3 regions of the Mesobacillus sp. genome follow, and region 3 is predicted to be linked to each of the others. Evidence: riboswitches for the same ligand, from Rfam matches in the RefSeq annotation. Region 3 holds a riboswitch; each other region holds the start of a gene.
What was found. Region 3 has a riboswitch for cobalamin ahead of AC3EBE_RS03525 (5-methyltetrahydropteroyltriglutamate--homocysteine S-methyltransferase). Riboswitches for the same ligand answer to the same signal wherever they lie in the genome.

Region 1 (4,304 bases), on a different contig from region 3:
ATCCGTCACACTTTTAGCCAATGAAATGGACGATAGATTGCACACGACGAAATCCCCTGGCTTTTTATAAATAACAATTCTTCCGTCTTCGACTATTTCCTCTTCAAGTGTTGTGGGACTCATATTCTGTGCGATCTCTGTACAAAGGTTGCTGCAGTAGATCATCCCTTTATGCTGATTTGCGTTGAACCGGTTAACCGTGTCACGATAAAACATATACGGTGTGCCTGTCTCAAGCTGAGAAACCATTATTGATTTAAAAATCTCGATTGCGGGTACCACGTCACGTGACAAATCCGGATGGTAAACACATTCCCAATACCTATCTCTGAAAGATCCAGCACCAGATTCTTCATCATAAAAATCCTCAAGTGAGTATCCCATCACATTCCTTACCTCATGCGGATCAAATAAGTACCAGTCTCCCCGTTTCTCGACTTGTTCCATGAAAAGATCCGGAATGCATACGCCAGTGAATAAATCATGCGTCCTTTGCCTTTCATCGCCATTGTTCAGCTTTGCATCGAGAAAAGGGAAAATATCTTTATGCCAAATATCCAGATAAACGGCAATCGCTCCCTGTCGCTGCCCTAATTGGTCAACAGATACTGCGGTATTATTCAGCTGCTTCATCCATGGAATCACTCCAGAGCTGATTCCTTTGAAGCCTTTTATATCGCTGCCGCGGCTCCTGATTTTCCCAAGGTAAATGCCGATCCCGCCGCCATTTTTGCTTAACGTTGAAACATCGGTATTGGAATCATAAATACTCCTTAAATCATCCTCTACTGTATCGATGAAACAGCTCGACAGCTGGCCATAGCTTTTCCCTGCGTTTGCAAGTGTCGGAGTTGCCACGGTCATATACAGATTGGAAAGTGCCCAGTATGCTTCCTTTATCAAGCCGATTCGCTTTTTCTTCGGCTCTTTCGCCAGTAAGGTCATCGCGATGATCATAAACCTCTCCTGCGGCAATTCAAGGAATTCACCCTGATGTGACCTGGCCAGGTATCGTTCTGCCATCGTCAGCAAACCTATGTATGTGAATAATGAGTCCTTCTCGGGATCTATCAATTTTTCAATAGAGTTAATTTCCTCCTTTGAGTATAACTCCAGCAGCTGCTGATCATAAATCCCCATGGATACAAGTGTATTTATTAACTCATAAAAAGAACCATAGCCACGTTCCCTGTCAGTCCCTCGTGAAATTGAGCTCAGTCTATAGAGCCTGTTCAAATAAAATTTAGCCGCAACATAAGTCCAATCTGGTTCAAAGCTGCTGATTCTTTCCACCGCAGATAAAATCAACAGGTTCTCGGCCTGGTCGATTGACAGCTCTTTGACCTTTAGTGTATTAATAACTTTTTCTTTAAAATCTGTAAAATCAATCTTTTGATATTCTTTTTCAGCTTCATTCATTGCTTTTGTTATGAATTCTTTTTGCATGGTGATCATTATTTAATTCCCCTCCTATTTTTTATGGGTTTCTCATTTCCAGACGGCGCTGCCTTCTCTCTCCTGCTCGCAGAAATAAATCTTTTTCTTCCTCTGTTTGTGGTATCACTCCTGGAACGGCTACAGGCTTGCCTGCGGCATCCTTCGCCACCATAGTTAAAATCGATGTAGTCGTTAACGTTTTTTTACCAGTGTCCAGATTCTCAGATTCTACTTTCACAAAAACCTCCATCGATGTCCGGCCTGTGGAGATGACCACAGCTTCCAGCGTTAAAATATCTCCGACCTCTGCAGAAGATAGAAAATTGACCCGGTCGATCGAAGCAGTGACGACAACCTTCCTGCTGTGCTTCATCGCGGCGATTGCGGCAATTTCATCCACATAAGCCAATACCGTTCCTCCAAAAATCGTGCCCATATGGTTTGTATCCGGCGGTAAAACTAAATGAGTCTGAATTGTTCTTGAAACATTTGAAGATATTGCATCCATTTTTTCTGCTCCTTTTCTAGTAAATGCTGCTTCAGGTGAAAAATTGGGTATAAAAAAACCCATCGCAAAGGATGGGTTCCATAAACGCTGATACACTTAATAGACATATAGATTGCTGAGTCTACCAAATGATCCTCGCTTTACCTTCCCAATTCCCGAAGAAGATAATACGCATAAACATGGCAGGTCTCCTGACTTGTGCATCACTCTACTTTAAGCCCTTCCCATCTATTTGTTAGACAGTGGTCCTTGCTTATTTCGTCAGCACTTACAGTTGCGGGAACAGTCCTGGATTCTCACCAGATTCCCTATTAAGCCTTATTCAGGCACCATGCTTACCGGCATATTCAATATGTAGTTATTAGATACGAATGTAACACAATATATCGTGTTATATTAATAGATAATATAGGAGAATGAAGATTTATACAACTATTAACTTCATTAATAAAAATTTTTATTAATTAGACTGTTGATTTCCGTTCCAGGCGCTTCGCTTTCCTCGGGGCGTGCGGTGAGCCTCCTCGTCGCTTTGCTCCTGCGGGGTCTCACCTGTCCCGCTACATCCCGAAGGAGTCTGCGCGCCTTCCACTACAATCAACGATTTCAGAATTTAACATATGGTAACAGTATAACTTAGAAAAAATCTTCTAAGCTCATATAGAGCTAAATTAAAATCCCTTCAAATTTCCATTCAAGATTGAAGTGATGATGTGAAGCGAATCCCACTCCCCGCCTGAAAATTTGTGGATCGGGTAATTTTTCGGGAATAGTTTAGCCCTGATTTCCTTAGCTGGGTCACCTTGCTTGTGTAGGGTGAGAACTTGATCCTGAATCGTTAATAAATTCTCAAGCTTCCTTCTCAATGCAGCTCGGCCCTCTTCTACAAATCCGGCATGATTGCAGAATACCTCGGCAAAATCAAATGCCAGCACCCGCTGCAGGGATTTAATGGTTTCCGGAATGCTTTCCTCTGCCAGTGCCACTTTGATTTTCTCATTCACAAAGAGATCCCCTGTAAACAATTGGCCTGTTTCCTTATTCAAAAATGCCTTTTGATCATGTGCATGACCGGGAGTATCGATCACTTCCCAACTGGCATTCCTTGATGTAAAAGTATCAGGAATTGGCTGGGCAGAAAAAGGCTTCCTCCTTCCCCAGAAAAGCTGGCGATAGAGGGGGTAATCTGCGGACTGCTGGCAATACTGTATTGATTTTTCATCTAAGTATATGGGGGCTTTCCCATTGTTTTCAATATAGGCGGCACAGCCTGTGTGGTCTTCATGATGATGCGTCAGCATGACCTGATCAAAGTCTGCTTCAGATATAAAGGGTTTGAAATATTTTTTTAAAGAGTGCGATCCTGTGTCGATCAAAACTCCGTCAATTAAAAAACTGTACACATTCAAGTGGACTTTTTGGAAACTCACTTGCCCGTTCAAATAGGAAACGCCATTTACCTGTCCTTCAACTGCGTTTTTCTTTACTAACAATGCCTCTCCCCCTTTACACCAAAATATACCACAAATATCGAGAGAATGAACCATTATTCATTTTAACTTCCATTTTTAAGCATTTGCCTCTTTTTTTTCGCTGACTTGTGTTAAACTGTTCTTTATTCAATTCATTTGTATACAAAGAATTTTTTATCGGGGGGATTGAGGATGATAAACAGCGGTCTGGTTCTTGAAGGCGGCGGTATGAGAGGTGTCTATACTGCTGGCGTTTTGGATTATTTTTTAGAGAAAGAATTATATTTCCCCTATGTCATAGGTGTCTCTGCAGGCGCGTGCCATGGCTCTTCTTACGTTGCAAGGCAGCATGGACGCAACCGCCAGGTGACCATTGATTATGTGGGACATCGCGATTACATCTCCTATCGCAACCTTCTTTTGAAAAAAGAACTTTTTGGAATGGATTTTATTTTCGATAAGCTGCCAAAGGAATTAGTACCCTTCGATTTTGATACCTTTAACAGCTCTACCGACCGATTTTTGATTGGAACAACAGATTGCTTCACTGGCGAGCCGGTTTACTTTGATAAAAGCGATTATCCTGAGGAGAACCTAAAGCTGATCAGGGCATCCAGTACCCTTCCATTCATGGCACCGGCTATTGAATTCGAGGGCAGAATCCTGATGGACGGCGGAATCGCTGACCCTATCCCAATCAGGAAAACAATAAGCGATGGCATTGAAAAGCCTGTGATCGTCCTGACCAAGCCGAGAGGATACCGTAAAAAGAAATCCTCATTTGGCTGGATACCGAGGTACGCTTTTAAACAATATCCAGGATTGACAAGAGCGCTAGAAACACGCTATCAGCTATACAATGATACATTGGACTATATTGAAGAACT
Region 2 (4,304 bases), on a different contig from region 3:
ACTAAAATCAGCGCAAATACCGGTGCGCCGATTAATGCGGTTATGACTCCAATTGGCAGCTCAGATGGGGCGATAATGGTCCTTGAGACAAGATCGGCGAGAATAAGGAAGCCGGCGCCGATGAGGATCGAAAGCGGCAGCAAATGCCGGTGGTCTGGTCCCCACAATGTTCTTGTCATATGGGGAATCACCAATCCGACAAACCCGATCGTACCGGATACAGCTACCGCCGACCCTGTCAACAGCGAGCCGGAAAGCAGGATCCACAGCTTCCTTTTTTCAACATTTACTCCGAGATGCTGCGCCCGTTCCTCGCCAAAGGACATGGCGTTCAATTCTCTTGTGTTGGCCAGCAAAATGACCATCCCGATGATAAAGAAAGGGAGGATGATTTTTATGTAGGCCCAGCCACGCATCGACACACTTCCGAGCAGCCAGCCGATAATCTGCCTCAACTCCTCGCCGGAAAGGGCGATCATCAGCGAAATGAACGCTCCAAGAAAGGAACTAAGGATGATCCCGGTAAGTATAATTGTCTCTACTCTCAGCAGACGGTCCACTCTGCGCGCAAAAAATAACACAAACAGTACCGTCGCGAATGCGAACAAAATGCTCAGCACCGGCAAGGTGAATCCCTGAATAAAAGGCAGGCTTATCCCGAAAAACAGGGTCAGGACTGCACCGATTGAAGCCCCGGATGAAATCCCGAGTGTATAGGGATCGGCCAGCGGATTCCTTAACAGCCCCTGGAAAGCGGCTCCTGCGATAGCAAGAGACGCTCCGACAAGGCCCGCAAGCAAAACGCGCGGCAGCCTGATTTCCATTACAATGCTTGTATGCATAGGGTCGATTCCCTGTCCCTGAAAGCGGAAAATCTCAGCACCAATGATTTGAATGATAGCGGGTACAGGAATGGAAACTGATCCAATCGAAATGCCAAGCAGCATCGATGCAATCAAAAATACAATCGCTACAGCGTATGCTGTACCTTTATTATTTAAAAATGTCCGGGTAAATGGCTTTTGCAAGCTCCTCTGCTCCTTCAGCCAGCCTTGGGCCAGAACGGGTCACGAGGTCTGAATGGACATCGAATACCTGCTTGTCCTTGACGGCTTTCACATTATTCCAGCCCTGTCTGCCAAGCACCTGCTCAACAGGCTTTTCTGAATAATATCCGTAGGTTGTGACGACAACATCCGGATTGCGCTCGACAATGGCTTCCTGGTCGATCTTTGGCCAGCCTTCCATATCACCAATCGCATTTTCAGCACCGATCAGCTCCAGCATTTCATTTATAAAGGTATTCTTTCCGGCAGCATAGATTTCCGGTGCTGGGGAAACCTCGACAAATACGCTCTTTTTCTGGTCTTCTTTGATGCTTTCTGCCTGTTTCTCCAGTTTCGCGAATCTTTCCTTCATCTCATCGACTAGCTCTGTCGCTTTTTCCTGCTCGCCAATCGCTTTCCCGATCATTTCAATTGACTCATATACTGAATCTAAGGACTGGGCGTCATTCACGACGACAACCTGGATTCCTGCATCCTTAATCTGCTGCAGGCCATCTTTCACGCTATCAGCTGTTGACTCATGCGCTAAAACCAAATCCGGCTTGAGCGAAATCATTTTTTCTATATTGAACTCAATGCCGCCGATTTTTTCCTTCGACATCGCTTCCTCAGGGTAATTATCAAAATCTGTGACTCCAACAATCGCTTCACCATCGCCAAGAGCATAGACAACCTCAGTATTGCTCGGAATTAAAGAGATAATTTTCTCCGGCTTTTCTTCGATAACAACATCTTCATCTAAAGCATCCTTCACAGTCACAGGGAAATCCGACTTCTGCTCCTCTTGTGCTGGATCAGCCTGCTGTTTTTCAGGCTGATCGGACTGTCCGCAGCCGCCCAACACCATAACTGCCATCAGCATTGCTAATAATATTGCATACCATTTTTTCATTTACTTCTCCTCCAATTTTCGTCTCTTTTCATTTAAGATGTGCAAAAGGTGCAATCCGAATCGAAAAGAGTAAATAAAAAACATCTCCACCTGATGGGGAGATGTCCGAGTAAGCAAATTTCTTTTTACACAATAAAAAGTCATAAAGCCTGCCGGCACCTCCCTATCCTCGTAGGTTTGTGTGGTGCAATGAACAGGCAGGTCTCCTGGCTCATGGTCATCGCTTGCTGCGCCTTCCCATACAAAGTACAGTGGCTCTGTGCAGCTTGCTACCATTTACAGTGGCGGGACCGCGTTGGATTTTCACCAACTTCCCTATTAAGTCTTGTGAAGAAAGACACCTTTTCATTTAGTATGTAATTTTCCGCTATTATCAATTATACATGATCCGCGGAAAAAAGCTTCTAAAATATGCGGCTTTTAATAGACAAATTGAGCTATTGAGCGTGAAGGCTCCATTCCTTCAGCTTCTTATCAAAGATCAATCTGCCGTCAGGATTGATCCGGCTTGCCTCTTTAAATTCATCATACATATCATCCATACTGGCAAAATCACCAATGACCCAAATCGGGATTTCGATTCGATTTCGATTCTGCTGGATGTTTTTCAAGGAAAAGACTGCCCCTTCCTTAATGGCTGGAGTCAGCGATTTGAGAATCTCCTTGCTCACAGAAGGATAAAGCTTCTTTTTCCTGATTCCCAGCAATGTCTTTTCTGGCTTCAGCTCGCCAAGCTTCCCGGCCAGGACACTTCCAAGCATCCGGAAAAAGTCATTAAAGTTGCGATAATATGTCTTATTGAACCAGCCATCCTCATGGGCGAGGTAGGCGAACCGGTTTCCCAGCTGATTATAGAATGGGAGCTTAAGATGGTGCTTGATGTGGCCCAAATAAAGGAGCTCAGCAATTTCCTGGCCGCTGAGGACATTCAACCCTTCGATTTCTTCAAAATCAATCCAGCAAAAATCGCCGAATGAATGGACATTCTCGACCATCAGCTTATCTACGCTGTCAGCTGGAACATATTCGAACAGAGTGTGCCTGTTGAATTCCCCATCTTCATAGCGATGCCTTAGCAGCAGCAAATGATTGAGTGAATCAGATAAGGAGCGCGCAAATTCAAAAAACTCAATTCCATATGAAAGAACATACTGGTCCCGGTCGTTCAGATGGACATAAATCAAATCCCGGTTATATGGATGATGCTTCTTCAAGGGACAAAACCTCCCGGACAAATTCTTTGCAGTGAACCGAAAACAGCCATATGTAAATCACAAACCCGAAAGCCGTCGCGGACGGATTCCCCTTCGACTTCCGGAGTCTCTTCCGAACAGATAACGCTCTTTCCATTCTATCAAAAAACAAAGAAAATATCTTATATCGGCACTCTAAATTTTTGGGATCAAACACTAACATATATTGGTAATCATCCGGAGATGCCTGAGTGTTCAGCAATAGCTGATTCTGCCGAAAAATGTCCAGTCAGCTTCATTATTTTGTCCTGACGGGCAACTTACACCTTGCGAGAATCGTCTATTATTTCTGGAAAGTTTAAGGATAAAATTTCTTCTCTATCATAAAATTGTAAAATACAATAAAATAAAAGGCATTTGGACAGGGTGTTATGGAATGGATGGAAAGAAAAATGACCGGTTTGATTGGACCTTGACGCTGATACTGTTTTTATTTTTCCTGACCAGCAGCGCTGCGATTTACAGTGCACAAACAACTGGGCAGTACAGCGAAAATTTCATGTTCAAGCAAGCATTCTGGTATGTCGTCGGTGCCGGAATCATTGCTGTTGTGGTGAGATTCGACAGCGACCAGATCCGAAAGCTATCCTGGTATTTGTACGGATTCGGCATCTTGCTTCTAATCGGGCTCTACCTCGCCCCTTCGAGCATCGCCCCACACATTAATAATGCGAAAAGCTGGTTTGTCATCGGACCGATCGGCTCAATCCAGCCATCTGAATTCATGAAAGTCTTTCTGATCATTGCCCTCAGCAATGCGATCTTTTATCATCATGAAAAATATGAACGAAAGACACTGCAGACGGATATGATTTTATTCATTAAATTGGGAGTGATTACCGCACTGCCGCTTGGATTGATCATGCTCCAGCCCGACCTTGGGACTGCGCTTGTCATCCTTGCGATTTTTACCGGGCTGATTCTTGCCTCGGGCATCACCTGGAAAATCATCCTACCCCTGTATGGCGGAGGGGCATCACTCGGTGCCGGAATCCTGTATCTAGTAATCTGGAAACCTGAGATTCTCAAACAATATTTAAAAGTGAAGACCTATCAGTTCGGACGGATTTATGCCTGGATCGATCCTGAGAG
Region 3 (4,304 bases):
GATAGACAATACTAAATAAAGGAGAGGTAGTTTATGAGTAAATCATTTATTGAACAGGTACATTATATTAGAATTCCGGTAAGAAATTTAGTGCAGTCTGCACAATGGTATAGAGATATATTAGGGCTTCAGTTATTAACCATTACTGAGGATCCATTTGCCATTATAAAAGTTAATGAGGGGCCTTTCTTACTTATCTTAGTTCCTACTGAAGATGATACATTTGCACATTTTACAGTTGGTAATGCCCCAGCCTTTAGCATTGGGTTTACAAGTCCCGAATTATCTGGATTTCATACACATCTTATTGAAAATGGTGTTAAGGTTGAGGATATAAAAGAGGATAATGGACATGCCTATTTCCACTTTTTTGATTTAAATGGCAATAAACTCCAAGTGCACTGGTGAGAAATATATATATGAAGGTAATTTAGTGAAAGTCACACTTAGACTAAAAGGGGCATTCTTTACTTAAGGAAAGCTACTGATCCTAATATTCTTGGGATTTCAACACACCTACTTTACATTGGTAGGAAGAAATGTACTTAGACATAGGATGCAATAGTTCCGGATTGTGCTGCCATTCAAGGGCGGCATTTTTGTTATTGAACGGGGCAGCATTCCTGAAGATGGGGAATGATGGAAAAATAGCTGCTGAAACGTTTTTTAATATTTAAAGATGAGTTATTAAAACAACTAGAATTTGTAAGTCAGGATTACGATATTTTCAAAGTTGATTATAAAGTTGAAAGCTTAAAAAGCTTAGAAAATGGTACTTTGAGCTTATGAAAAGAATGAATTCGTAAAGGTTGGATTAGATAGAATTGAATTCGAAATATATTTCAAATATTTGCAATTATCAGGGGAACGAATATAATAGTATTCAAAGTTGATATTCTACTATACCGATAAATAAGGTGTCCGTATGGACTTAATAAGGAATTTGGTTGAAATCCAAAACTGTCCCCGCAACTGTAAGTGCTGATGAAATAAGTAGACCACTGTCTTATAAAGACGGGAAGGACTTAGAGTAAGGTGAAGCACAAGTCAGGAGACCTGCCTTATTTATGTGTGTTATCTTCTTCGGGACTTGGGAAGATAGAACAAGGTTAAATTAATGGACTGTTTTCTGCTGTCTATTAGTCTGCCATTGTTACGAAACCCATCCTTCATGTTGGGTTTTTTATTTTTTTGGAAGTAAAATTCTTTTCTTCTAAATAGAAGAGGTTTTTATTTTAAATACTTTATATATGAAGGAGAAATACATGATGTCCATTACCCTAACAAAAGCTCCGTTCAGGGCTGACCATGTTGGCAGCTTATTAAGACCTAAACACTTGTTGGAGGCAAAAACCAGTTTTCGTAACGGTAATATTAGTTATGAACAACTGAGGGAAATTGAACTTTCTGAGGTAAAAAGAATAGTCGATAAGCAGATTGAAATTGGATTGAAAGCGGTAACCGACGGTGAATTCAGGAGGCATTGGTGGCATACCGATTTTATGGAAAATTTTCTAGGGATGGAGGGATATACACCGGAAAAAGGCTATCAGTTCAGCAAAATCGAAACTGAAAAGCATGATGTTCGGGCTATAGGCAAAATATCTTTCAATCCTGACCACCCGTTTATTCAGCATGCCAGGGAGTTGGTTGAAGTAGTAGGGAACAGGGCTGTTGCAAAGGTGACCATCCCGAGCCCAAATCAGTTTTTCAATGCAGGTATCATCAACCCAGAGTTTTATTCGGATTGGGAAGAGTTTGCAGTGGATATTATTGAAGCTTACAGAAAAACTCTCAAAGCTTTTTATGACGTCGGTGTCCGATATGTACAGCTTGACGATGTTTATATTGCAGGCCTGTCTGCCCCTGCGCTTCCATTTAGTGACGCTCAGTACCCACGTGATTATTTAATCGATCTTGCACTACGAGTCGTTAATGGCGTTCTGAAGGACAAGCCGGAGGATTTGATTGTCACCACTCATTTGTGCAGAGGCAACTATAGGTCTGATTATGCATTTTCGGGCAGTTATGACCTTATTGCGCCAACTTTGCTCAACAAGGAAAAAGTAAATGGGTTTTTCCTTGAATATGATGATGAACGGTCCGGAACATTCGAACCTTTAGTACATATCCCTAATGGTGTGGGTGCACCGCGGGTGGTCCTCGGATTATTTACTTCAAAGTACCCTGAATTGGAAGATAAGGAATTGATAAAAGCAAGGATTAAAGAGGCAGCCCAATACGTACCACTGGAACAGCTGTGCATCAGTCCGCAATGCGGATTCGCTTCTACACACCATGGAAATAACCTCACAGAAGAAGAACAGTGGAACAAATTAAAATTCATTGTTGAAGTGGCGAAAGAGGTTTGGGGAAATATTTAATGCCTACATGGACAGATGAAGCCCGAAATATTGAATAACCCAAGCAGATTAAATTGCCCTTTAGGAAATATTTCCTAAAGGGCTTTGTATTGAATGTTTTTGGTAGTTATACATCAAAAAACTATGATGAAATTTTTGACAACGGTTATATACTCTAATCAGTGTCACTAAAACAACAGATAAAGTGCCCCCGAAACCATTAAAGCAATATACGGCAGACAATGGTCTCTTATGCTAAGTTTGTGAATAATCCTACCTTAAACATAAGGGTCCTTTTTTATAACAACGCACAACAAAAAAAGCTCTGGGCTAAATGGCTCAGAGCTTTTTGCGTGCTAATCATACAGCTAGTGTGTCTGCAAATTTCTGTGCGAAAAGCACTGTTAATTCAAATTTATCACTTCCAAACCGAACCCGTTTCTTTTTGGATCGCCTCTTTTTCTTTTTGCCTCATTAATATTTAAGTATAAATTCACAGCTCCTAAAATATCAGCACCATATTCAAAATTCGCTATCTCAAGATGTGCTCTGGGCACCTGTAAAATAGTATGTACGAACAGGTTTCTGATTTGATCATACGGCCTGGCTTTTAGGAAAGGAGCGATCCAAATGAAGCCGATGAAAAAGAAGGATGAAGAGCTAGGTTCTTTTAGCAAAGAAATGATGGCGCTTTCAAAATTTGAAGATACTTCTGAAAAATGGGAAATGATTTGGGAAGATAGTTTTTCCAGCACGGAGATAGATGCGGGCAAGTGGAATTTTGTTGAAGGCGGCTGGGGCTTCGGCAATGAGGAATCCCAGTATTACACGGCACGCCCGGAAAACGCGAGAATCGAAAATGGGACACTGGTGCTGGAAGCCAGGCAGGAAGAGTACAAAGGGATGGCTTATACATCTGCAAAATTGACGACAAAGGGTAAAGCAGCCTGGAAGTATGGGCGCTTCTCTATCCGTGCGAAACTGCCAGAGGGGCAAGGGATTTGGCCTGCGATCTGGATGATGCCTGAAGACATGGAGCGATATAGCGGATGGCCTGCCTGTGGCGAGATTGACATCATGGAGCAAATAGGCCACCAGCCAGATACAGTTTACGGAACGCTTCATTATGGCGTCCCGCATACATATACGGGGGAAAGCTATAAGCTCCCTGGGCATGAGAAATTTTCAGATGATTTTCATGTCTTTACTTTAGAGTGGGAACCAGGGGAGTTTAGATGGTATGTCGACGGAGTCCTGTATGCCACTCAGAATGAATGGTTCAGTACGTCAATTGAAACGGGAGACCGCCATGCTGGAAATGCTCCTTTTGACCGCGAGTTTTACATGCAGTTCAATCTTGCTGTCGGCGGGAAGTGGCCGGGGTATCCGGATGAAACGACACAGTTCCCGCAGCGAATGACCATTGATTATATAAGAGTTTATAAGAAAACAGATAAATAGATTAGGCTGGTGAACATCATATGAACAGATTTTCAAAGGATTTTATTTTCGGGACAGCAACTTCTTCCTATCAAATTGAAGGCGCTTACCAGGAGGATGGCAGGACGATGTCCATCTGGGATCAGTTTTCGCGTACGCCGGGCAAGGTCTTCAATATGGATAACGGCGATGTCGCATGTGACCACTACCATCTATATGAGAAAGATATCGAAGTCCTGAAAACGCTGGGAGTCGATTCCTACCGATTATCGATCGCGTGGCCGCGGATTTTTCCGGAGCAGGGCAAGTACAACCAGGCCGGGATGGACTTTTATAAAAAGTTGATTCAGCGATTGATTGAAAATGGAATCAAGCCTGCTGTTACACTGTATCATTGGGATTTGCCGATGTGGGCCCACGAACAGGGTGGCTGGACGAACCGGGAATCTGTGGACTGGTTCCTCGAATATGCAGAGAAATGCTACGAGGAGCTGGATGATC

Region 1: it holds a riboswitch for cobalamin, as region 3 does, so the genes downstream of both, AC3EBE_RS06820 (acyl-CoA thioesterase) here and AC3EBE_RS03525 (5-methyltetrahydropteroyltriglutamate--homocysteine S-methyltransferase) in region 3, are expected to answer to the same signal.
Region 2: it holds a riboswitch for cobalamin, as region 3 does, so the genes downstream of both, AC3EBE_RS01670 (ABC transporter substrate-binding protein) here and AC3EBE_RS03525 (5-methyltetrahydropteroyltriglutamate--homocysteine S-methyltransferase) in region 3, are expected to answer to the same signal.

Annotation. Positions count from the first base shown of each region.
Region 1 covers NZ_JBYNSB010000020.1:14,873-19,176, reverse strand. Annotated here, with positions in the region: gene AC3EBE_RS06825 (ribonucleoside-diphosphate reductase subunit alpha) at 1-1,455, opposite strand, end outside; gene AC3EBE_RS06820 (acyl-CoA thioesterase) at 1,478-1,945, opposite strand; cobalamin riboswitch at 2,110-2,294, opposite strand; gene AC3EBE_RS06815 (MBL fold metallo-hydrolase) at 2,617-3,438, opposite strand; gene AC3EBE_RS06810 (patatin-like phospholipase family protein) at 3,610-4,304, shown strand, end outside.
Region 2 covers NZ_JBYNSB010000004.1:31,444-35,747, forward strand. Annotated here, with positions in the region: gene AC3EBE_RS01665 (FecCD family ABC transporter permease) at 1-1,028, opposite strand, end outside; gene AC3EBE_RS01670 (ABC transporter substrate-binding protein) at 994-1,959, opposite strand; cobalamin riboswitch at 2,139-2,319, opposite strand; gene AC3EBE_RS01675 (hypothetical protein) at 2,397-3,173, opposite strand; gene AC3EBE_RS01680 (FtsW/RodA/SpoVE family cell cycle protein) at 3,589-4,304, shown strand, end outside.
Region 3 covers NZ_JBYNSB010000012.1:185,712-190,015, reverse strand. Annotated here, with positions in the region: gene AC3EBE_RS03530 (VOC family protein) at 34-408, shown strand; cobalamin riboswitch at 899-1,078, shown strand; gene AC3EBE_RS03525 (5-methyltetrahydropteroyltriglutamate--homocysteine S-methyltransferase) at 1,269-2,384, shown strand; gene AC3EBE_RS03520 (glycoside hydrolase family 16 protein) at 2,994-3,824, shown strand; gene AC3EBE_RS03515 (GH1 family beta-glucosidase) at 3,845-4,304, shown strand, end outside.